Regions from separate parts of the Pantoea sp. Z09 genome, predicted to be linked through region 2. Evidence: predicted binding sites of a transcription regulator. Region 2 holds the regulator's gene; the other holds the start of a gene.
What was found. The regulator PurR, encoded in region 2, represses purine synthesis genes. The targets are predictions, from matches to a motif close to CANGCAAACGTTTGCNTG.

Region 1 (11,329 bases), 1.3 Mb from region 2:
GACCATCCGCGAGCTGGCAGAACGGGCGGGCGTCTCGACCACCACCGTGCTGCGTTTCTGCCGCAAGATGGGGTGCGACGGCTGGTCCGAATTCCGCATCCGCTTTCGGCTGGCGCAGCAGCAGGCGCAGCCGGTGCAGGCGAACGTCGGCGTCAGCGAAATGCTCAGTTTTTTCAAAAGCATTAATAACGATGAATTTAGCGCGCTGATATCCCGCGCCGCAGAGATGATTAATCGCGCCGAGCAGCTTTTCTTTATTGGCGCCGGTACCTCAGGCAGCCTCGCCAAATATGGCGCGCGCTTTTTCTCTAACGTCGGTAAATTCAGTCACTATATCGACGATCCCTATTATCCGGTGAGCGGCAACGTGGATGACAATACGCTGGCGATATTGCTCTCTGTTTCTGGCGAGACGCCGGAAATATTGCGCCTTGCCAGCCAGTTTAGCCTGCGCCGCTGTCAGACGCTGGCGATCACCCACTCCGAGAGCAGCTCGCTGGCGAAAATGAGCGACTTTACCCTCGCCTACCACGTTCCGGTGATCCGCCTGAGCGACAATTACGATATCACCACCCAGGTGCCGGTGATGTATATTCTCGAAGCTGTCGGCCGACTGCTGATTAAATAAAACAGCCTGTTTTCGCCGCGTGACATATTACGCCGGCGCGCCGGTGTTATATCGTGACTTCGTTTTTTGCTTTGCTACACTCGCGGCCATATCTATTTGGCTGAGAGGGACATATGCAGAACGAATCAGGCTTTCCGCAACACTTTTTATGGGGCGGCGCAGTGGCGGCGCATCAGGTTGAAGGCGGCTGGGATCAAGGCGGCAAAGGGGTCAGCATCGCCGACGTGCTGACCGGCGGCGCGCACGGCGTCAGCCGCGTCATCACCGACGGCGTGCAGCCCGGCAACGACTACCCCAACCATCAGGCGGTGGAGTTCTACTCGCGCTACAAAGAGGATATCGCGCTGTTCGCCGAGATGGGCTTTAAGTGTTTTCGCACCTCTATCGCCTGGACGCGCATCTTCCCCAACGGCGACGAACAGGAGCCAAACGAGGCGGGCCTGCAGTTTTACGATGACCTGTTCGACGAGCTGCTGAAATATGGCATCGAGCCGGTGATCACCCTCTCCCACTTTGAGATGCCCTATCACCTGGTGAAAGCGTATGGCGGCTGGCACAGTCGCAACGTGGTCGATTTCTTTGTGCGCTTTAGCGAAGTGGTGATGCGTCGCTATCAGCACAAGGTGAAATACTGGATGACCTTTAACGAGATCAACAACCAGCGCAACTGGCAGTATCCGCTGTTTGGCTACTGCTGCTCCGGCGTGATTTTTACCGAGCACGACAAGCCGGAAGAGGTGATGTATCAGGTTATGCACCACCAGTTCGTCGCCAGCGCGAAGGTGGTTAGCCTCGGCCACGCCATCAATCCCGATTTTCAGATCGGCTGTATGATCGCCATGGTGCCGATTTATCCCTACTCCTGCCATCCTGACGACGTGATGCTGGCGCAGGAGGCGATGCATCAGCGCTATGTCTTTAGCGACGTGCAGATGCGCGGCGCCTGGCCAGCCTACACCCTGAAAGAGTGGGCGCGCAAAGGCTACCAGATCCAGATGGACGCGGACGACGCCGAGACGCTGCGCAACGGCTGCGCCGACTATGTCGGTTTCAGCTACTACATGAGCAACGCGGTAAAACATGACGCCAGCGGCGTCGACGATCCCATTACCGGTTTCGACGGCGTGGTGAAAAACCCGCACGTCAGCGCATCTGACTGGGGCTGGCAGATCGATCCGGTCGGGCTGCGCTATACGCTCAACGCGCTCTATGAGCGCTACCAGAAACCGCTGTTTATCGTCGAAAACGGCTTCGGCGCCATCGACAAACCGAATGAGAACGGCGTGATTGAGGATGATTACCGCATCGACTACCTGCGCGCACATATCGCCGAGATGAAAAAGGCGGTGGCGCATGACGGCGTTGAACTGATGGGCTATACGCCGTGGGGCTGCATCGACTGCGTTTCGTTCACCACCGGCCAGTACGACAAGCGCTACGGCTTTATTCACGTCAATAAAAACGACGACGGCAGCGGTGACTTCGCCCGCTCGCGCAAGAAAAGCTTCGGCTGGTATCAGCAGGTGATCGCCAGCAACGGCGAAACCATTTAAGGCTCCTGGGCCGCGCCGTCACGGGCGCGGCCATGTCGCTAGCGGCCGCCGGCGGCGTCAATAAAGGTGCCGGTCACGTAGGAGGCCGCCTCGCTCGCCAGCCAGACGATCGCTTCGGCGATCTCCTCCGCTTCGCCGCCGCGTCCCATCGGGATGGCACCCGCCATCGCCGCCACGCGATCGACCCGTCCCGGCTCGCCGCCGTCCGCATGCATCTCGGTATAGATAAAGCCCGGCCTGACGCTGTTGACGCGAATGCCCTGCGCCGCCACCTCCAGCGACAGCCCCTTCGTCAGCGCATCCATCGCTCCTTTTGACGCCGCATAATCGACATACTCTCCCGGTGCGCCAAGGCGCGACGCGGCAGAGGAGACGTTGATAATCGATCCGCCCAGCCCGCCGTGCTGCGTGGCCATGCGTTTTATCGCTTCGCGGCAGCAGAGAAAGGCGCCGGTGACGTTGGTGGCGAAAACGCGCTGCAGGCGTTCCGCGCTGAGATCTTCCACCCGACACTGGGTAAACAGGATGCCGGCGTTGTTGACCAGCACGCCGAGCGGCATCGCCTCCTCGTCCAGCCGCTGAAACAGCGCCATTACCTGCGCCTCGTCGGCGATATCCGCCTGCACGGCAAAGGCGTCGCCGCCCTGCTCGCGGATCGCTTCAACCACCTGCTGCGCCTCTTCCGCGCGCTTCCGATAGTTGACCGCCACGCGATAGCCCTGCTGCGCCAGCCTCAGCGCCGTTGCGCGGCCAATTCCCCGGCTTGCGCCGGTTACCAGAGCCAGTCTCATATTTTCTCCAAAAAAAAGGGCCGGATAAGCGGCCCTTGTGGTCTGTGTGACGCGGCGTTTACTGATAGTCGCTCATCGGCACGCAGGAACAGAACAGGTTGCGATCGCCGAACACGTCGTCGAGGCGCTTCACCGTCGGCCAGTATTTGTTGTCGCTGCCCGCCGGGAACACCGCCAGCTCGCGGCTGTAGGGGTGGCGCCATTCGCCAACGATTTCAACCTGGGTGTGCGGCGCGTTAACCAGCGGGTTGTCCTCTGCCGGCCATTCGCCGTCTGCCACGCGGTCGATCTCCATGCGGATAGCGAGCATCGCGTCGATAAAGCGATCCAGCTCGATTTTGCTCTCGGACTCGGTCGGCTCCACCATCAGGGTACCGGCGACCGGGAACGACATGGTCGGCGCATGGAAGCCATAATCGATCAAACGCTTGGCGATATCCAGCTCGCTGATGCCGGTCTGCTCCTTCAGCGGACGAATGTCGAGAATACACTCGTGCGCCACGCGGCCGTCGCGGCCGGCATAGAGGATCGGATAGGCCGACTGCAGGCGGCTGGCGATGTAGTTGGCGTTGAGAATGGCGACCTGGCTGGCGCGCTTCAGCCCCTCTGCGCCCATCATGCGGATATACATCCAGCTGATCGGCAGAATAGAGGCGCTGCCGAACGGCGCTGCGGAGACCGCGCCCTGCTGCGTCAGCACGCCGTCGATCTGCACCACGCTGTGACCCGGCACAAAGGGCGCCAGGTGCGCTTTCACGCCGATCGGCCCCATGCCTGGGCCGCCGCCGCCGTGCGGGATACAGAAGGTTTTATGCAGGTTCAGGTGCGACACGTCCGCGCCGATGTAGCCCGGCGTGGTAATGCCGACCTGTGCGTTCATGTTAGCGCCGTCGAGATAGACCTGGCCGCCGTGCTGATGCACGATCTGGCACACCTCGCGAATGGTCTCTTCATACACGCCGTGCGTCGACGGATAGGTCACCATAATGCAGGAGAGATGCTCGCCCGCCTGCGCCGCTTTCTCGCGCAGGTCGCCAAGATCGATATTGCCCTGCTTGTCGCAGGCCACTACCACCACCTCCATGCCCGCCATCTGCGCCGACGCGGGGTTAGTGCCGTGCGCGGAACTCGGGATCAAACAGAGATTGCGCGCGCCCTCGTTACGGCTTTCGTGATAGCGGCGGATCGCCAGCAGCCCGGCGTATTCGCCCTGCGCGCCCGAGTTGGGCTGCATGCAGAGCGCATCGTAGCCGGTGAGCTGCACCAGCCACTGCGACAGCTGGCCAATCATCTGCAGGTAGCCGGCGGCCTGCTCTGCCGGGCAGAAAGGATGCAGTTCGGCGAACTCCGGCCAGGTGATGGGGATCATTTCGGCGGCGGCGTTCAGCTTCATGGTGCAGGAGCCGAGCGGGATCATCGCCTGGTTCAGCGCCAGATCTTTTTTCTCCAGGCTGTGCATATAGCGCATCATCTCGGTTTCGCTGTGATGACGGTTAAACACCGGGTGCAGCAGGATCGCGCTCTGGCGCTGCTGCGCGGCAGGGATCGCCTGGCTGTCGGCCGCCACGGCGGCGTCGAGCTTGTCGATATCCTGGCCGTGGTCATCGCCGAGCAGAATGGCGAACAGCGCCTGCACATCTTCACGACGCGTGGTTTCGTCCAGCGTGATGCCGACGGCGTGATGAATATCGCTGCGCAGGTTGACGCCAAAGCTCAGCGCGCGGTTCAGCACCGCGCCTTTGTCCGCCACCTCAACCGTCAGGGTATCGAACCAGCTGTTGTGGCGCAGCTTCAGCCCGCCATTTTGCAGGCCGGCCGCAAGGATCGTCGTCAGACGATGAATGCGCGACGCGATGCGCTTCAGCCCTTTCGGGCCGTGATAGACCGCGTACAGCCCGGCGATATTAGCGAGCAGCACCTGCGAGGTGCAGATATTGGAGTTCGCTTTTTCGCGGCGGATATGCTGTTCGCGCGTCTGCATCGCCATGCGCAGCGCGGTGTTGCCTGCGGCGTCGCGCGAGACGCCGATAATGCGTCCCGGCATTGAGCGTTTGTGCTCGTCGCGGCTGGCGAAGAAGGCGGCGTGCGGGCCGCCGTAGCCCATCGGCACGCCGAAACGCTGCGCCGATCCAAAGACGATATCCGCGCCCTGCTTGCCGGGCGCTTCCAGCAGCACCAGCGCCATAAAGTCGGCCGCGACGCTGACCACGACTTTGCGGCTTTTCAGCTCGGCGATCAGCGCGCTGTAGTCGTGCGCCTCGCCGGTGGTGCCGACCTGCTGCAGCAGCACGCCGAACACGTCATCATGCTCCAGCGCTTTGTCGGCGCGATCGATAATCAGCTCGAAGCCGAAGGTTTCCGCGCGGGTGCGCACCACGTCCAGCGTCTGCGGATGGATATCTTCCGCGATAAAGAATCTAGCGGCGTTTTTCAGCTTGCTGACGCGCTTCGCCATCGCCATCGCTTCCGCCGCCGCCGTCGCTTCATCCAGCAGCGAAGCAGAGGCGATGTCTAAACCGGTGAGATCGAGCGTCAGCTGCTGGAAGTTAAGCAGCGCCTCGAGGCGCCCCTGCGACACTTCCGGCTGATAGGGGGTGTAGGCGGTGTACCAGCCTGGGTTTTCCAGCATATTGCGCAGGATCACCGGCGGCGTCACCACCGCGCTGTAGCCCATGCCGATCCAGGATTTGTAGCGCTGGTTCTGACTCGCGATCGCCTTCAGCTCGGCCAGCGCCTGCTGCTCGGTCGCGGCGTCGCCGACGGCGGGCGGGCCCGGCAGCTGAATGTCGGCCGGCACGATGGCGCCGATCAGCGCATCCAGCGAGCTGGCGCCAATCGCCTCCAGCATCAACGCCTGTTGTTCCGACGAGGGACCGATATGGCGTTCAATAAAGGCGCCGTTATGTTCGAGCTGGCTTAAAGTCTGGGTCATGAGCAGTCAATCCTGAATCGGGCTGAAGTACAAAGAAGGCGAATCATTGAAACGCGGCCAGCGTCGCCTGGCCGCCCTGTGGCTTATTCGTCGATAGAGGCTTTATAGGCGTCTGCGTCCAGCAGCGAATCGAGTTCAGATTCGTCGCTGGGCTTGATTCTGAACAGCCAGCCGGTGGCGTAAGGTTCGCTGTTGACCAGCTCCGGCGCGTCGCCCAGCTCTTCGTTCACGGCGACGATTTCGCCGCTGAGCGGCGCATAGATATCGGACGCGGCTTTGACCGACTCCGCCACGGCGCACTCGTCGCCTGCGGCGTAGGTGTTGCCGACGTCGGGCAGGTCGACGAACACCATATCGCCCAGCAGCTCCTGAGCATGTTCGGTAATGCCGACGGTAAAGGTGCCGTCCGCTTCCTTACGCACCCACTCATGACTGTCACGGTACTTCAATTCGTTTGGCACATTGCTCATCGCCATTTCTCCTGAAAATAGATTACTGAACCGGCTTGCCGCCGCGTACGAAAACAGGTTTGGTCACTTTTACCGGCATTTCACGCTGGCGGATCTCGACGATGGCGCTCTCGCCAATGCCTGCCGGCACGCGCGCCAGCGCAATGCTGCAGCCGAGCGTCGGCGAGAAGGAGCCGCTGGTGATAATTCCCTGCTGCGACTGCCCCTGCGCGTCGGTGAAGCGCACCGGCTGACCGTTACGCAGCACCCCTTTCTCCGTCATGATCAGGCCCACCAGCTTGTCGGTGCCCCTTTCGCGCTGCAGCTCCAGCGCCTCGCGCCCGATAAAGTCGCGATCGGCGGGTTCCCAGCACACCGTCCAGCCCATATTGGCCGCCAGCGGCGAGACCCCTTCGTCCATCTCCTGGCCATAGAGGTTCATGCCTGCTTCCAGCCGCAGCGTGTCGCGCGCGCCCAGCCCAGCGGGCTTGACGCCCGCCGCCAGCAGACGCTGCCAGAAGTCGGCCGCCGCCGTGGCGGGCAGCGCGATCTCATAGCCCGTTTCGCCGGTGTAGCCGGTGGTGGCGATAAACAGGTCGCCGGACTGCACGCCGAAAAAGGGCTTCATGCCGGCCACCGCGTCGCGCTGCTCGTCGCTGAACAGCGTCTGCGCTTTCTGCTGCACCTGCGGCCCCTGAACGGCGATAAGCGCCAGGTCGTCGCGCTCCGTCAGGGCCACGCCCCAGGCCTGCGCGTGCTCGCCGATCCACGCCAGATCTTTCTCGCGCGTCGCCGAGTTGACCACCAGCCGGAAAAAGTCGTCGGTCATAAAGTAAACAATCAAATCGTCAATGACGCCACCGGAGGCGTTAAGCATGCCGGTGTAGAGCGCTTTGCCGGGCTGCGTCAGCCTGGCGACGTCGTTTGCCAGCAGATGGCGCAAAAAGTCGCGCGTCTGCGCGCCGTGCAGATCGACAATGGTCATATGGGAGACGTCGAACATCCCGGCGTCCTGACGCACGGCATGATGCTCGTCCATTTGCGAGCCGTAGTGCAGCGGCATCATCCAGCCGTGGAAGTCCACCATGCGGGCGCCGCAGGCCTGATGCTGTTCAAACAACGGGGTTTGCTGAGTCATAACCATCCTGTCGCGAAGCGGGTAAGTTTTGGGCGGCCAGCGCCGTGGCGGCAGCCCGCGCAAACGTTCTCTTTTCCCTGACGTTATCATTGAAAAGGCGATTTAACCATAAGCTGTACAGGGCCGAATTGAAGCATGCCCGTTGCGGTGCACGCAAAGCACTCAGCATAATAAACTGTGATTTTGTGATTTACCGCGCAGGAAATCGGACGCTGCGGCTTTAACGCAGCAAGATAATCAGGAATAGCGCGCAGATTGTTAATAACCTCATCGGCGCAGGGATTCCTGTTATAAATAAAAGTAATGCGAACGCTGCAGTTAAATTAGAATAAATCAAACGAGGCGCGCTCATTGTGCAGCGCTGCTCTTTTTTGGTGCAGGCGTAAAAAAGCCAGCGCAAGGCTGGCTCAAAGAGGAAACGAGAGGCTTAACGCAGCCAGTCAGGCAGGTCGTGCAGCCCCATCGCCTGACGCAGCATCGCCGGTTTCACGCCTGGCAGGGTATCCGCCAGCTTTAATCCCAGATCGCGCAGCAGCTTCTTCGCCGGGTGGACGCCAGCGAAAAGCTCGCGGAAGCCCTGCATCCCGGCGAGCATCATCGCCGCGCTCCTTTTACGGCTGCGCTCGTAGCGGCGCAGGTAGAGGTGCTGGCCGATATCTTTGCCCTGCTGATGCAGGCGGCGGATCTCGCCAATCAACTCCGCCGCGTCCATAAAGCCGAGATTCACGCCCTGCCCTGCCAGCGGATGAATGGTGTGCGCGGCGTCGCCCACCAGCGCCAGACGGTGCGCGGCGAACTGGCGCGCGTAGCGCGCCGTCAGCGGAAAGGTTTTGCGCTCGCTCTCCAGATGGCAGAGTCCGAGCCGCATATCGAACGCCACCGCCAGCTGCTGATTGAACAGCGTCTGCGGCATGCTGGCCAGGCGGCTCGCCTCCTGCGGCGACAGCGACCAGACGATTGAGCTGAGGTGCGGATCCTGCATCGGCAGGAACGCCAGAATGCCGTCGCCGTGAAACACCTGGCGCGCCACCGCGTCATGCGGCAGATCGGTGCGGATATTCGCCACCAGCGCGTGGTGTTCGTAATCCCAGAAGGTTAAGGGAATGTCAGCCTGGTTGCGCAGCCAGGAGTTGGCGCCGTCTGCGGCGATCAGCAGACGCGCCGTCAGCATGGTGTTGTCCTGCAGGGTAATAAAGGCTTCATTTTCGCCGAACGCCACCTGCTGCAACTGCGAAGGCGCCATCAGCGTCACGTCGCTGCAGCGGCTGGCGCGCTGCCAGAGCGCGCTGTGGATTGCCGGGTTTTCAATAATGTGCCCGAGATGGGTCAGCCCCTGCTGCTCGTCATCAAAGCTAATGGCGCCGAAGCTGTCGCGATCCCACACTTCCATGCCGTGATAGGCGCTGGCGCGTCGCGCCAGAATATCGGACCAGACATCGAGCTTCTGCAGCAGCCGCTCGCTGGCGGCGTTGATCGCCGACACGCGCACCGACGGCGCGCCGCTGGCATCGAACTGCGGCTCCGCCGACTTTTCCAGCACGGCGACGCGCAGCCCGCTGCCCTGTAATCCACAGGCGACCGCCAGTCCTACCATGCCGCCGCCGGCGATGACCACATCAAAACTTTGCATCGGTGCCCCTTAGTTAACGCTTAACCCAGCCAAGCGTGCGCTCAGCCAGTTGATTACGCAGCCACGGCAGATGATCCATTGCCAACAGCCCCAGATTTCGTCCCGCCACCAGCGGCGCGTAGCGGTTGGCGAACAGCCGCACCAGCCCGTCGGTGAGGGTAATAGTCGCGTCACGATCGGGCTGGCGGCGCTGCTGATAGTGATGCAGCACGCCATAGCTGCCGATATCCTGCTGCTGACGATGCGCCGCTGCCAGCGTTTCCGCCAGCGACATCACGTCGCGCAGTCCCAGGTTGAACCCCTGACCGGCGATAGGATGCAGCGTCTGCGCCGCGTTGCCCACCAGCGCGAGGCGGTGCGACACCTGCTGCGTGGCGCTCTGCAGCGCCAGCGGATAGCTCTCGCGCTGACCGGTATGGGTAAAACGCCCCAGCCGCCAGCCGAACGCGCGCTGCAGCTGCGTCAGAAATTCCTCGTCGCTCCAGGCGGCCACCTTTTCGCGCGCCGACAGCGGATGAGCCCACACCAGCGACAGACGATTGTCCGACATCGGCAGCAGCGCCAGCGGGCCGTACTCGGTAAAGCGCTCGAAGGCGCGTCCCTGATGCGGCAGCTCGGTCGAGACGTTGGCGATCACCGCCAGCTGTTGATAATCCTCGCGCTGCCACTGGATGCCGAGCGAGGCGGCGAGCGGCGAGCGGGAGCCATCTGCGGCCACCAGCAGCGCCCCTTCCAGCTGCTCGCCACCCTCCAGCGTCACCTGCACGCTATCCTGCCGCCGCTGCGCGTCGGTCACCCGCGCCGGACAGCGCAGGGTGACGCCTGGCGCGCTTTGCAGCCTGTTGAACAGCCGCTGGCCCACCTCGAACAGCTCCACCACATAGCCGAGCGCGGGGATCTGATGCGCCTCCGCGTGCAGGGTAACGAAGCCGGCGTGCCCGCGATCGGAGACGTGGATCGTGGTAATGGGCGTGGCGCACGCGTCGATGCTGCGCCAGAGATCGATATCCGCCAGCTGCTGCCGCGTGCCGGCCGCCAGCGCAATAGCGCGGCTGTCGTAGCCTGGATGCGCGCGGCTGCTGGGCGCGCTGTTCTCGATCAGCGTTACCGGCAGCTGACCCTGCGTCAGATGGGAGATGGCCAGCGCCAGCGTCGCACCGGTCATGCCGCCGCCGACAATGATAATGTTCATGCCGGACGCGCCGCTGCCATCAGCGCCTCAATCGCATCTGCGTCTTTAACGACGCTGTCGGTGAGATTTTCGTTGCCGGTTTCGGTGATCAGGATGTCATCTTCGATACGAATGCCGATGCCGCGATACTCTGCCGGCACATCGGCATCCGGCGCGATGTAAAGCCCTGGCTCCACGGTCAGCACCATGCCGGGCTCAAGGATACGGTCGCGCGAGGCGGTGCCGTAATGGCCGACGTCGTGCACGTCCAGCCCCAGCCAGTGGCTCAGTCCGTGCATAAAGAATGGACGGTGCGCCTCTTCGGCCAACAGCGTCTCTACCTCGCCCTGCAGAATGCCCAGCTCCACCAGCCCGGCAATCATAATGCGCACCACCTCTTCGTTGACCTCGCGGATGCTGACGCCAGGGCGGAACAGCGCCAGCGCCTTGTAGAGCGAGGCCAGTACGATGTCGTAGATCGCGCGCTGCGGCGCGGTGAAGCGGCCGTTTATCGGGAAGGTACGGGTGATGTCGCCAGCGTAGCCGTGCAGCTCGCAGCCGGCGTCAATCAGCACCAGGTCGCCGTCGCGCAGTTCGCTCTCATTTTCGGTGTAGTGCAGAATGCAGCCGTTTTCGCCCGAGCCGACGATGGTGTTATAGGAGGGAAAACGCGCGCCGTGCTGGTTGAAAACGTAGTGGATCTCCCCTTCCAGCTGATATTCGAACAGGCCGGGACGGCAGGCCTGCATTGCGCGGGTGTGCGCCAGCGCGCTGATTTTTCCGGCGCGGCGCAGAATATTTATCTCCTCTGGCCCCTTAAACAGGCGCATTTCATGCACCCAGGGACGCCAGTCGGTGAGCGTCGCCGGCGCGCTGAGGTTCTGGCGAAAACCGCGGCGCAGTTTACCGAGCGCGGCGAAGACCAGCGCATCCGCCGCGGCGTATTCGCCCTGCGCGTGATAGACCACATCAAGCCCGTTCAGCAGCAGATGCAGCTGCTGGTCGATATCATCCCAGGGCAGCGCGCGATCGACGCC
Region 2 (11,329 bases):
CCTTACACCGACGCCTTCCGCGAAAAAGTGCGCGCGCTGTTCCCTGGCGTGATTATCGGCGCCGGTGCCTACAGCGTCGAGAAAGCGGACAACCTGATCGCGCGCGGCCTGATCGACGCCGTGGCCTTTGGCCGCGACTTTATCGCCAACCCCGATCTGGTGGCGCGCCTGCAGCAGGACGCCCCGCTCAACCCGCAGCGCCCGGAAAGTTTCTACGGCGGCGGCGCGGAAGGCTACACCGACTACCCCACGCTTTAAGCGCGACGCTGGCGCGACAACGGTTACGCCAGCGCCCGTTTTTTGCTATTTTCACCGCTATACTTAGCGTTTGCGCCATCGGAAGATGGCGATTCAATAAAAGAGGATGTTATGCGTTTACTTCACACCATGTTACGCGTTGGCGATCTGCAACGTTCTATCGATTTCTACACCCGCGTGCTCGGCATGCGCGTGCTGCGTCAGAGCGAAAACACTGAATACAAATACACGCTGGCATTCGTGGGTTACACCGAAGAGAGCGAAGGCGCGGTGATCGAACTGACCTATAACTGGGGCGTCGAGAGCTACGATCTCGGCAACGCTTACGGTCATATCGCGCTGGGCGTGGATGACGTGGCGGCGACCTGCGACCGCATTCGCAACGCGGGCGGCAACGTAACGCGTGAAGCGGGTCCGGTAAAAGGCGGCTCGACCATTATTGCCTTCGTCGAAGATCCAGACGGATACAAGATCGAACTGATCGAAAATAAACACGCCGGTCACGGCCTGGGCAACTAAGTTTGCCGCTTCAGCCTGCTCTCTGCGGCGGGCTGAAGCCTTCCCTGCTGCTGCACCCTCTCTTTTTTTTTGCCATAATGCGCGCTGCCCAATTCCTGCTATGAGATGCTGATGTCTGAAACGAACTCCCTGAACGCGCTAAATCAACGTTTCCGAGGCTTTTATCCTGTGGTGATCGATGTCGAGACCGCGGGCTTTAACGCGCAGACCGATGCGCTGCTGGAGATCGCCGCCACCACGCTGAAAATGGATGAAGACGGCTGGCTGCATCGCGACCAGACGCTGCATTTTCACGTTGAACCCTTTGAAGGGTCGCTGCTTCATCCGGAAGCGCTGGCGTTTACCGGCATCGATCCCAGCAATCCCCTGCGCGGCGCGGTCAGCGAATATGAGGCGCTGCACGCCATCTTTAAGATGGTGCGCAAAGGCATCAAGGATCACCACTGCAATCGCGCCATTATGGTGGCGCATAACGCGACGTTCGATCTGAACTTTATGATGGCCGCCGCCGGGCGCGCCGCGCTCAAGCGCAACCCTTTTCACCCGTTCGCCACCTTCGACACCGCGGCGCTGAGCGGGCTGGTGCTGGGGCAGACGGTGCTGGCGAAAGCCTGCAAGGCGGCGGGCATGGATTTTGACAGCACGCAGGCGCACTCCGCGCTCTACGACACCGAGCAGACGGCGACGCTGTTTTGCGAGCTGGTGAACCGCTGGAAACGCCTGGGCGGCTGGCCACTGCCGATGGCAGAAGGCGACGACGAGCAGCAGGCCGCATCGGCCTGAGCATAAAAAAAGCCGACTGGCGTCGGCTCTTTTATTTATTCCGCTTCTTTGTGCTTTTCCGCGGTCTCTTTGATCAGCGACTGCAGTTCGCCACGCTGAAACATCTCCACGATAATGTCGCAGCCGCCCACCAGCTCGCCGTCAACCCACAGCTGCGGGAAGGTCGGCCAGTTGGCGTATTTCGGCAGCTCGGCGCGAATATCAGGGTTCTGCAGAATATCCACGTAGGCAAAGCGCTCGCCGCAGGCGGAAAGCGCCTGCACCGCCTGCGAGGAGAAACCGCAGCTTGGCAGCTTCGGCGAACCTTTCATGTACAGCAGGACCGGGTTTTCTGCGATCTGGCGCTGAATTTTTTCTACAGTACTCATAATTGCCTTCCTTAATTCCCTACTTCGTGTTTGTTTATTGTAGCGACTTCGCCCCATCACTGAAAACGACAATTTCTCGCTTGTCAGGTGAAACCGCCATGTTTGTTAAGTTCTCAGCTAAAGATCTGCTTTTTCCTGACGATAATCAAAACCTAAGCTATTCATAACTGGTAATAATTTTGCTGCTATAACCTGCTGAAATTGCTCATTTAAGAGCCAGTTGCAACCCTGTAACAGTTTAATAGAAAAATGGCTTAACTTTTGAAAAAAACCTGGCTTAGAATGGCCCCGGCGCTGATCACCGATCAGATTTTTCTAACCTCGTTACGGCCTGTTGTCGTAACCGCTAACCCTGAAACCGGACGATGCGATTACTGATTACGCTTTTTATCTTAGCTTTCGCGCAGCTGTTTCTGAACATTGCGTCGGCTTCGCCGCAAACGCCGGTTAACGCCAGTCTGCATAAAGCGGAAAAAAAGAGCGCGCGTGAAGATGAGCGGCGCAAACGCCGTCCGGTGAAAACCAGCGCCAAAAAATCTCGCCCCTCGACTGCGCAAAAACTCAAACTGAAAAAACAGCAGAAACTCGACACGGCCGCCCTCTCTCATCCCGTCAGCGACAAGAAAAAATCCGCTAAAAACACCCGTAAGCGCTATGGTCATCAGCGCCCGTTAAGCACGGCTAAAACCGCGGGCGCCGGGCTGCTGGAAGCGGACGATCCTACCACCATTAAAATGAGCAAGTCCCATCGCCTGCGCTATCAAAAAGCGCGCGAAACCGCGATGACCAAGCTGATGGGTCAGCTGGGCAAGCCTTATCAGTGGGGCGGCACCTCGCCGCATACCGGTTTCGACTGCAGCGGCCTGGTCTGGTACGCCTATAAGGACTTAGTGAAATTCCGTATCCCGCGCACCGCCAATGAGATGTACCACCTGCGCGACGCCGCAGAGGTGAAGCGCGAGTCGCTGGAGAAAGGCGATCTGGTCTTCTTCCGCATCAACGGCCGCGGCACGGCGGATCACGTTGGGGTTTACCTCGGCAACGGCAAGTTTATTCAGTCGCCGCGCACCGGGAAAGATATTCAGATTAGCGCGCTGTCGGAAGATTACTGGCAGCGCCACTATATCGGCGCGCGCCGTATGATGACGCCGAAAACCATTCGCTAAGAAAAAAGAAAACCGGGGATGTCCCCGGTTTTTTTATTGCTGCTGTTAGTGCATCACGGCGGTAAAGCTAAAGGCCACGATCATCAGCAGCGCCGCGCCGGTGGTCATCAGCGCCAGTTTTAAATCTGTGCTCATAGCTACTCCTTATCCACACATTTGTCAGGGTCTTGCGGATTTTCCCACAGTCGCCGGTAAAAATCTCGTTTTATCCCGCAAGCCTTGCTAGAATCCCCGCCTTTGTTGCGCAACTGACGCAACGCCCGTGCCGTTCGCACGCAACAGCCCCTGTTTTGTCCTGCCCAGTGCGTGTTTCACCGACAAAAAACTGTAGCGAATTAACAGAAAACCATCCTGGCGGACGCAAACGATTAACATTATGCTTATCAGCGGCTTACTGATAAGTTCTGGAGTCTCTTTTTAATGGCAACAATCAAAGATGTCGCGAAGCGTGCCGGTGTCTCCACAACCACCGTTTCTCACGTTATCAATAAAACGCGCTTTGTCGCGGAAGAGACGCGCAACGCCGTCTGGCAGGCGATTCAGGAACTGCACTACTCGCCCAGCGCCGTTGCGCGTAGCCTGAAGGTCAATCACACGAAAACGCTGGGGCTGCTTGCCACCTCCAGCGAGGCACCCTATTTCGCCGAAATCATCGAGGCGGTTGAGCATCACTGCTTTGAGCGCGGCTATACCCTGATCCTCGGCAATGCTCACAACGATCTGCAGAAACAGCGCGCCTACCTGTCGATGATGGCGCAAAAGCGCGTCGATGGCCTGCTGGTGATGTGCTCTGAGTATCCTGACGACCTGCTGAAGATGCTGGAAGAGAACCGCAATATTCCCATGGTGGTCATGGACTGGGGCGAATCGCGCGCCGACTTTACCGATACCGTGCTGGATAACGCTTTCCAGGGCGGCTATCTGGCGGGACGCTATCTGATCGAACGCGGTCACCGCGATATCGGCGCCATTCCCGGCCAGCTGGAGCGCAACACCGGCGGCGGACGCCACGCGGGCTTTTTAAAAGCGCTGGAGGAAGCGGGCATCGCGGTGCGCGCGGAGTGGATCGTGCAGGGTGATTTCGAGCCGGAGTCGGGCTACCAGGCGATGCAGCAGATCCTGCAGCAGAAGCAGCGCCCGACGGCGATTTTCTGCGGCGGCGATATCATGGCGATGGGCGCTATCTGCGCCGCCGACGAGATGGGACTGCGCGTGCCGCAGGATATTTCGGTGATCGGCTATGACAACGTGCGCAACGCGCGCTACTTCACGCCAGCGCTGACCACCGTGCATCAGCCGAAAGCGCAGCTGGGCGAGAAAGCGCTGGAGATGCTGCTGGACCGCATCACCAGCAAACGCGAAGAGTCGCAGACCATTGAGGTGCATCCGACCCTGATCGAGCGCCGCTCGGTCGGCGACGGCCCGTTCCGCGACTACCGCCGTTAATCCTCGCTCAGCCACTCCTGATTCAGGGTTTGCGCATCGCCCAGATAGCTAAGCAGCCAGCCTAGCGCGGGCGATGCGCCCGCTTCCGACCAGCTGACGCAGCAGGGACTCTCGGGAAAAGGCGCCGGCAGCGTCAGCTCCGCCAGATCGCCTTTATCCAGCAACGGGCGCGCCAGATGGCCCGGCATCATCGCCACGCATAATCCCTCCAGCACACACGCCAGCCCCGCCTGCCAGTCCGGCACCACCAGCCGTCGCTGATTGTCGAGCGTCCAGGTCATGCGGCGCGGCAGCGCGCGCGCGGTATCCTCCAGCACCAGCGACGGCCAGGCGCGCAGCGCGTCGTCATCGAGCCGCGGCAGCCGGGTGAGCGGATGCTGGCGCGCCACCACGCAGCGCCAGTTGAGCGCGCCCATATCGCGAAAGGAGAAGCGGCCGCCGACCGGGATCGCCTGCGTCGCGCCGATGGCGACGTCGACGCGTCCGTCAGCCAGCGCATCCCAGACGCCGTTAAAAACTTCGTAGCTGATGTGCAATTCCATGTCGGGGAAGTGACGGTAGAAGTCGGTCACCAGCTGACGGCTGCGTGGTAGCTTGACGATGCGATCCACCGCGATGCTCAGCTGCCCGCGCCAGCCGTTCGCCAGCTGCTGGCACTGACGCCGGGTGGCAAGCATTTTTTTGATAACCTCGCGCCCCTCGCGCACAAAATGTTCGCCCGCGGCGGTCAACGCCACGTTGCGATGCTGACGTTCGAACAGCGGCACCGCCAGCCAGGTTTCCAGCTGACGCACCGTATAGCTGACGGCAGAGGGCACGCGGTGCAGCTCTTCGGCGGCCGCACTAAAGCTGCCGGTGCGCGCCACCGCGTCAACCACCTCCAGGGCATATTCAGACCACATGCTTTTTCCCTTCAAATTTTTTCACAGCACTCGGCAAATATTAGCGTTTCACAGTGGCGGGCGCACCCTTTTACACTTTGCCGCGTTTAACCTGCCTGACTAATGATGAGAATGAGTAAAACCATGCCGTTATCAAAAGGATTTATGCCCTATCTCGCCCTGCTCAGCATGCTGGGCTTTCTGGCGACCGATATGTATCTGCCCGCTTTTGGCGCGATGCAGCTCAGCTTTAATACCTCTCCCGGCGTGATTAGCGCCAGCATGAGCCTGTTCCTGGCGGGCTTCGCCGTCGGCCAGCTGTTCTGGGGACCACTTTCCGATCGCATCGGCCGCAAGCCGGTGCTGCTGATGGGACTGGCGCTGTTTGCGCTCGGCTGCGCCGGCATGCTGTGGGTGGACAATGTCGCGCTGATGCTGGCGCTGCGCTTTCTGCAGGCGATCGGCGTCTGCGCCGCAGCCGTCAGCTGGCAGGCGCTGGTGGTGGATCGCTATCCGCGCGCGCGCGCCAATAAGGTGTTCGCCACCATTATGCCGCTGGTGGCCCTTTCGCCTGCGCTGGCGCCGCTGCTCGGCGCCTGGCTGATAAGCCATTTTCACTGGCGTTCGATTTTTCTGGTGCTGACGCTCACCGGCGTCGCGCTGATGCTGGTGACGCTGCGCCTGCCCGCTCGCCCGCCCGCGCCGAAAACCGCCGTCGATCAGCCGGGATTTTTCGCCCTGCTGCGCTCGGGCGTCTATGGCGGCAACGTGCTGATCTACGCCGCCTGCTCCGCCAGCTTTTTCGCCTGGCTCACCGGCTCGCCGTTCATTCTCGCCGATGCGGGCCTGACGCCAGCCGATATTGGCCTGAGCTATATCCCGCAAACCATCGCCTTTTTACTGGGCGGGTTCGGCTGCCGCGCGCTGCTTAATCGCTTCGCCGGCGCACAGCTGCTGCCCTGGCTGCTGGCTCTTTACAGCCTGAGCGTAGCAACCCTGTTCGCCGTGGCGTTGACCGGCAGCCATAGCCTGGTCGCCCTGCTGGCGCCTTTTTGCGGCATGGCGCTGGCGAACGGCGCAATTTACCCCATCGTGGTGTCGAACGCGCTGCTGCCCTTTCCGCACGCTACCGGTAAAGCCGCCGCGCTGCAGAACACGCTGCAGCTCGGCCTCTGCTTTCTTGCCAGCCTCGCGGTCTCTGCAGGTTTACAACAACCGCTGCTGATGACTACGCTGATTATGGTAACGACGATTCTCCTGGCGGCAGCGGGCTATGCCTGGCAGCGACGCGCCAGCGCACAAACGGATATTGTCCACGCGCCCGCACCCTGCCAGGATAATCACTAAGGCAACTTTTATAGTTAGCCGCCTAACAATAAGTCGTTGAATATTGACCTGGTTGAGCTTATACTCGACCAGGTCAATAAATCTGCAACAAATCAATAACATAATAGTTTTATTCTTAGGCGATCCTTTTCGCCCGGATGGTGTCTGCACGATTACCTCCCTGTTGTGTCAGACAAAGATTTTCAGATTCAATCCTCTGTAAAACGTCGGATATCAGGCGCACGGAGCGATCCGTGACTTTTCTCACAACGCCTGGGAAATTGGCTATTCTTTTCTCAGGTTCAAGCGGACAGGTGATGGAGAAGCTATGAGTTCATCGTGTATAGAAGAAGTGAGCCTTGAAGAGAACCACTGGTATCGCATCGTCCATGAAATGCTGGAAAAAGCGGATATCGCCATAAACGGCAGTCGTCCCTGGGATATTCAGGTTAAGCATCCTGACTTTTTCAAGCGCGTTATTCAGGATGGCTCACTCGGTCTGGGTGAGTCCTATATGGATGGCTGGTGGGAGTGCGAGCGGCTCGATATGTTTTTTCACCGCGTGCTGAAGCACAAGCTGGATCAGCAGCTGCCGCACCACTTCAAAGATACGCTGCGCATCGCCGCGGCGCGTCTGACCAACCTGCAGTCGAAAAAGCGCGCCTGGATCGTGGGCAAAGAGCATTACGATCTCGGCAACGACCTGTTCTCGCTGATGCTTGATCCCTATATGCAGTACTCCTGTGGCTACTGGAAAGAGGCTGACACCCTGGAGCAGGCGCAGGAAGCGAAGCTCGATATGATCTGCCGCAAGCTGCAGCTTGAGCCAGGCATGACCCTGCTGGATATCGGCTGCGGCTGGGGCGGGCTGGCGGCCTACGCCGCGCGTCACTACGGCGCGATCGTGCACGGCGTCACCATCTCGGCCGAGCAGCAGAAGCTGGCGCAGCAGCGCTGCGAAGGGCTCGACGTCACCATCCTGCTGCAGGACTATCGCGATCTCGATCGGCAGTTTGACCGTATCGTGTCGGTCGGCATGTTCGAGCATGTTGGCCCAAAAAACTACGCCACCTACTTCGACGTGGTGGACCGCAATCTGAAGCCGGACGGCCTCTTTTTGCTGCACACCATCGGCGCCATCCGCACCGATATGAATGTCGATCCCTGGATCGATAAATATATTTTTCCCAACGGCTGCCTGCCGTCGGTGCGCCATATCGCCGACGCCAGCGAACCCCACTTTATTCTCGAAGACTGGCACAATTTCGGCGCCGACTACGACACCACGCTGATGGCCTGGTATGAACGGTTTCTGCAGGCCTGGCCGCAGCTGTCGGAGAAGTATGGCGAGCGTTTCAAACGGATGTTCAGCTACTACCTCAACGCCTGCGCGGGTGCGTTTCGCGCGCGCGATATTCAGCTGTGGCAGGTGCTCTTTAGCCGTGGAGCAGAAGGCGGTTTGCGCGTGGCGCGCTAAACCGCACAAGAAGAGGAGGCGCCCTGAGCGCCTTTTTTATGCCTGCTGCGTATCGCTGTCGAGCAGAGCGGCGGCGGCGGCTTCGCGCTGCGCCAGCACGCGCTCTACGGTGTCGACGATCGCCTGGGTGTGCGGATCGATCTCGATATTGACGCGATGGCCGAGCTTTTTCGCCCCGAGCGTGGTGCGCTCCAGGGTTTCCGGAATCAGGTAGACGCAAAATTTGCTTTTCGTGACGTCGCCCACGGTGAGACTAATGCCGTCGATGCCGACAAAACCTTTATGCAGAATATATTTCATCTGTGCCGGATCCTGGATTTTAAACCAGATCTCGCGGTTATTTTCCGACTGGATAATTTTGCAGATTTCCGCAGTGGTCATAATATGGCCAGACATCAGATGACCGCCAATCTCATCGCTGAATTTTGCCGCACGCTCAATATTTACCACGTCGCCCTGCTGCAGATCGCCTAAATTGGTGACGCGCAGCGTTTCTTTGATCAGGTCGAAACTGACGCGATTGCCGTCAATGGCTGTCACGGTTAAGCAGCAGCCGTTGTGGGCCACCGACGCGCCCAGCGCCAGCCCCGGCAGCAGCTCTTCCGGCAGCTCGGCGACATGGGTGCGAAATAGCTCTTTCTCTTCAATGGACACAATCTTTGCGGTGCCCTGCACAATTCCGGTAAACATAGTTTTGGCCTCCTCGAATTTTGCCCTAGCTTATCACAGCTTAGCGCGCGGATATTATTTCCGCGTCGCGTGCGCATGACGGCGGCAATATAACGCACGGCGTGACAAAGCTTGGTGAATCGGGTTAATCCCGCTACACTGAGCGCGCATTTCTTAAGGTTTACTCCCCTTTCTTTTTTTAACAGGTGTTAACGTGCAGAAGTATTTAACAGAAGCGCGTCAATTGCTTGCCCTTGCGATCCCGGTCATCCTTGCTCAGGTGGCGCAGACCGCAATGGGATTTGTGGATACCATTATGGCCGGCGCGGTAAGCGCCACGGATATGGCCGCCGTCGCAGTCGGCACCTCTATCTGGCTTCCGGCCATCTTGTTTGGCCACGGTCTTCTGCTTGCATTGACGCCAACCGTTGCGCAACTCAACGGCTCCGGCCGCCGCGAACGCATTGCCGAACAGGTTCGGCAGGCTTACTGGCTGGCGTTTTTCGTCGCTATCCTGATTATGGTGCTGCTGTGGAATGCCGGTTACGTTATCCGCGCGATGCACGATATCGATGAGCAGCTTGCTCTCAAGGCAGAGGGCTATCTGCACGCGCTGCTGTGGGGCGCGCCCGGCTACCTCTTCTTTCAGGTGATGCGCAACCAGTGCGAAGGGCTGTCGAAAACCAAGCCTGGCATGGTGATGGGGTTTATCGGCCTGCTGGTCAATATCCCGCTGAACTGGATCTTTATCTACGGCCATTTCGGCATGCCGGCGCTGGGCGGCGTCGGCTGCGGCGTGGCAACCGGCTCGGTTTACTGGGTGATGTTCCTCGTCATGCGCCTCTGGGTGCGCCGCATGGGCAGCATGCGCGACATCCGCATGCAGACTCGCTGGTCGCCGCCGTCGCGCGCCGTTCTGCAGCGGCTGGTCTCCCTTGGCCTGCCGGTGGCGCTGGCGCTTTTCTTTGAAGTGACCCTGTTCGCCGTGGTGGCGCTGATGGTGTCGCCGCTCGGCATCGTCGACGTGGCGGGGCATCAGATCGCGCTCAACTTTAGCTCGCTGATGTTCGTGCTGCCGCTCTCGCTGGGCGTCGCCACCACCATTCGCGTCGGCTACCGCCTCGGTCAGGGCTCGGCCGAGCAGGCGCGCGTGGCGGCCTGGACCGCGCAGGCCGTCGGCGTCTGCATGGTGGCGGTGACCGCCTTGTTTACCGTCACCTTCCGCCATCAGATCGCCCTGCTCTACAACGATAATCCCGAGGTGGTGGCGCTGGCGGCGCAGCTGATGCTGCTGGCGGCAATTTACCAGTTCTCCGATTCGATTCAGGTTATCGGCAGCGGCATCCTGCGCGGCTATAAAGATACGCGCTCCATCTTCTTTATTACCTTTATCGCCTACTGGCTGCTGGGGCTGCCCAGCGGCTATACGCTGGCGATGACCGACTGGGTGGTGCCGCGTCTCGGTCCGGCCGGTTTCTGGTGCGGCTTTATTATCGGCCTGACCTCGGCGGCGATCATGATGCTGTGGCGCATTCGTCGCCTGCAGCTGCTGCCTGCGCAGGTGATCCTGGCGCGCGCGGCGCGCTAAGTAGCTGAACGGGCCGGAAAAGGCCCGTGACGCCTAAAAAAACGACGCATAGCACAGTTGCTGGTCAGTCAGCGTGAAAAAAGCGTTTTTCCGCTTGCCAGCGTGGCGGCCTGTCGTTAATATTCGTCCCCGCTGTCGCCCTGACAGCGTGTTGCGCTCTTAGCTCAGTTGGTTAGAGCACCACCTTGACATGGTGGGGGTCGATGGTTCGAGTCCATTAGAGCGCACCAAGTGCGTCCGTAGCTCAGTTGGTTAGAGCACCACCTTGACATGGTGGGGGTCGGTGGTTCGAGTCCACTCGGACGCACCATTTCTCAAATGCGTTCTTAGCTCAGTTGGTTAGAGCACCACCTTGACATGGTGGGGGTCGATGGTTCGAGTCCATTAGAACGCACCACTCTTGCTGTTTATCTCCCTTGCGCAACTTCACCTTTTCTTGATCTCCGTCGTTTCCTTCTCTGCTTTTTAATTGGTTTTCGGATACTTAGCGTCTATACTATGCCGCGTTGTTCCACTTGAAAGGTTTCAGCGCGGCGTGCCTATGGCGATAACTCATACTCTTTGCGCAACACGCGTTTGTCGGTTTCCAGACGTAACCGCACAACTTCCCTGCACGCTCCGCCTGCGTCACCTATTCTTACTCTGTACCGTCCGTTTCGATATCAACCAGAATTTTCATTTCGATGCGTCGTCGTCGAATCCCAACCTTTATCATCCATCACAACTTACAGATAACCTGTCATGAAAAAGACCAAGATCGTTTGTACTATCGGTCCGAAAACCGAATCGGAAGAGATGCTGACCCAGCTGCTTGAAGCCGGCATGAACGTTATGCGCCTCAATTTCTC

Region 1: gcvT (glycine cleavage system aminomethyltransferase GcvT) is a predicted target of PurR. The motif match lies at 7,548-7,565, and genes of this name have one in related genera.

Annotation. Positions count from the first base shown of each region.
Region 1 is NZ_CP092373.1:753,856-765,184, reverse strand. It holds gene MC269_RS03720 (MurR/RpiR family transcriptional regulator) at 1-628, shown strand, start outside; gene MC269_RS03715 (6-phospho-beta-glucosidase) at 742-2,181, shown strand; gene MC269_RS03710 (SDR family oxidoreductase) at 2,220-2,972, opposite strand; gene gcvP (aminomethyl-transferring glycine dehydrogenase) at 3,031-5,904, opposite strand; gene gcvH (glycine cleavage system protein GcvH) at 5,988-6,374, opposite strand; gene gcvT (glycine cleavage system aminomethyltransferase GcvT) at 6,397-7,491, opposite strand; gene ubiI (FAD-dependent 2-octaprenylphenol hydroxylase) at 7,919-9,121, opposite strand; gene ubiH (2-octaprenyl-6-methoxyphenyl hydroxylase) at 9,135-10,313, opposite strand; gene pepP (Xaa-Pro aminopeptidase) at 10,310-11,329, opposite strand, start outside.
Region 2 is NZ_CP092373.1:2,087,904-2,099,232, forward strand. It holds gene MC269_RS09980 (alkene reductase) at 1-258, shown strand, start outside; gene gloA (lactoylglutathione lyase) at 370-777, shown strand; gene rnt (ribonuclease T) at 889-1,560, shown strand; gene MC269_RS09995 (Grx4 family monothiol glutaredoxin) at 1,596-1,931, opposite strand; gene MC269_RS10000 (C40 family peptidase) at 2,294-3,094, shown strand; gene MC269_RS10005 (YnhF family membrane protein) at 3,140-3,229, opposite strand; gene purR (HTH-type transcriptional repressor PurR) at 3,515-4,540, shown strand; gene punR (DNA-binding transcriptional activator PunR) at 4,537-5,442, opposite strand; gene punC (purine nucleoside transporter PunC) at 5,566-6,768, shown strand; gene cfa (cyclopropane fatty acyl phospholipid synthase) at 7,076-8,224, shown strand; gene MC269_RS10030 (riboflavin synthase subunit alpha) at 8,261-8,914, opposite strand; gene MC269_RS10035 (MATE family efflux transporter) at 9,108-10,481, shown strand; tRNA gene MC269_RS10040 (tRNA-Val) at 10,635-10,711, shown strand; tRNA gene MC269_RS10045 (tRNA-Val) at 10,715-10,791, shown strand; tRNA gene MC269_RS10050 (tRNA-Val) at 10,802-10,878, shown strand; gene pykF (pyruvate kinase PykF) at 11,223-11,329, shown strand, end outside.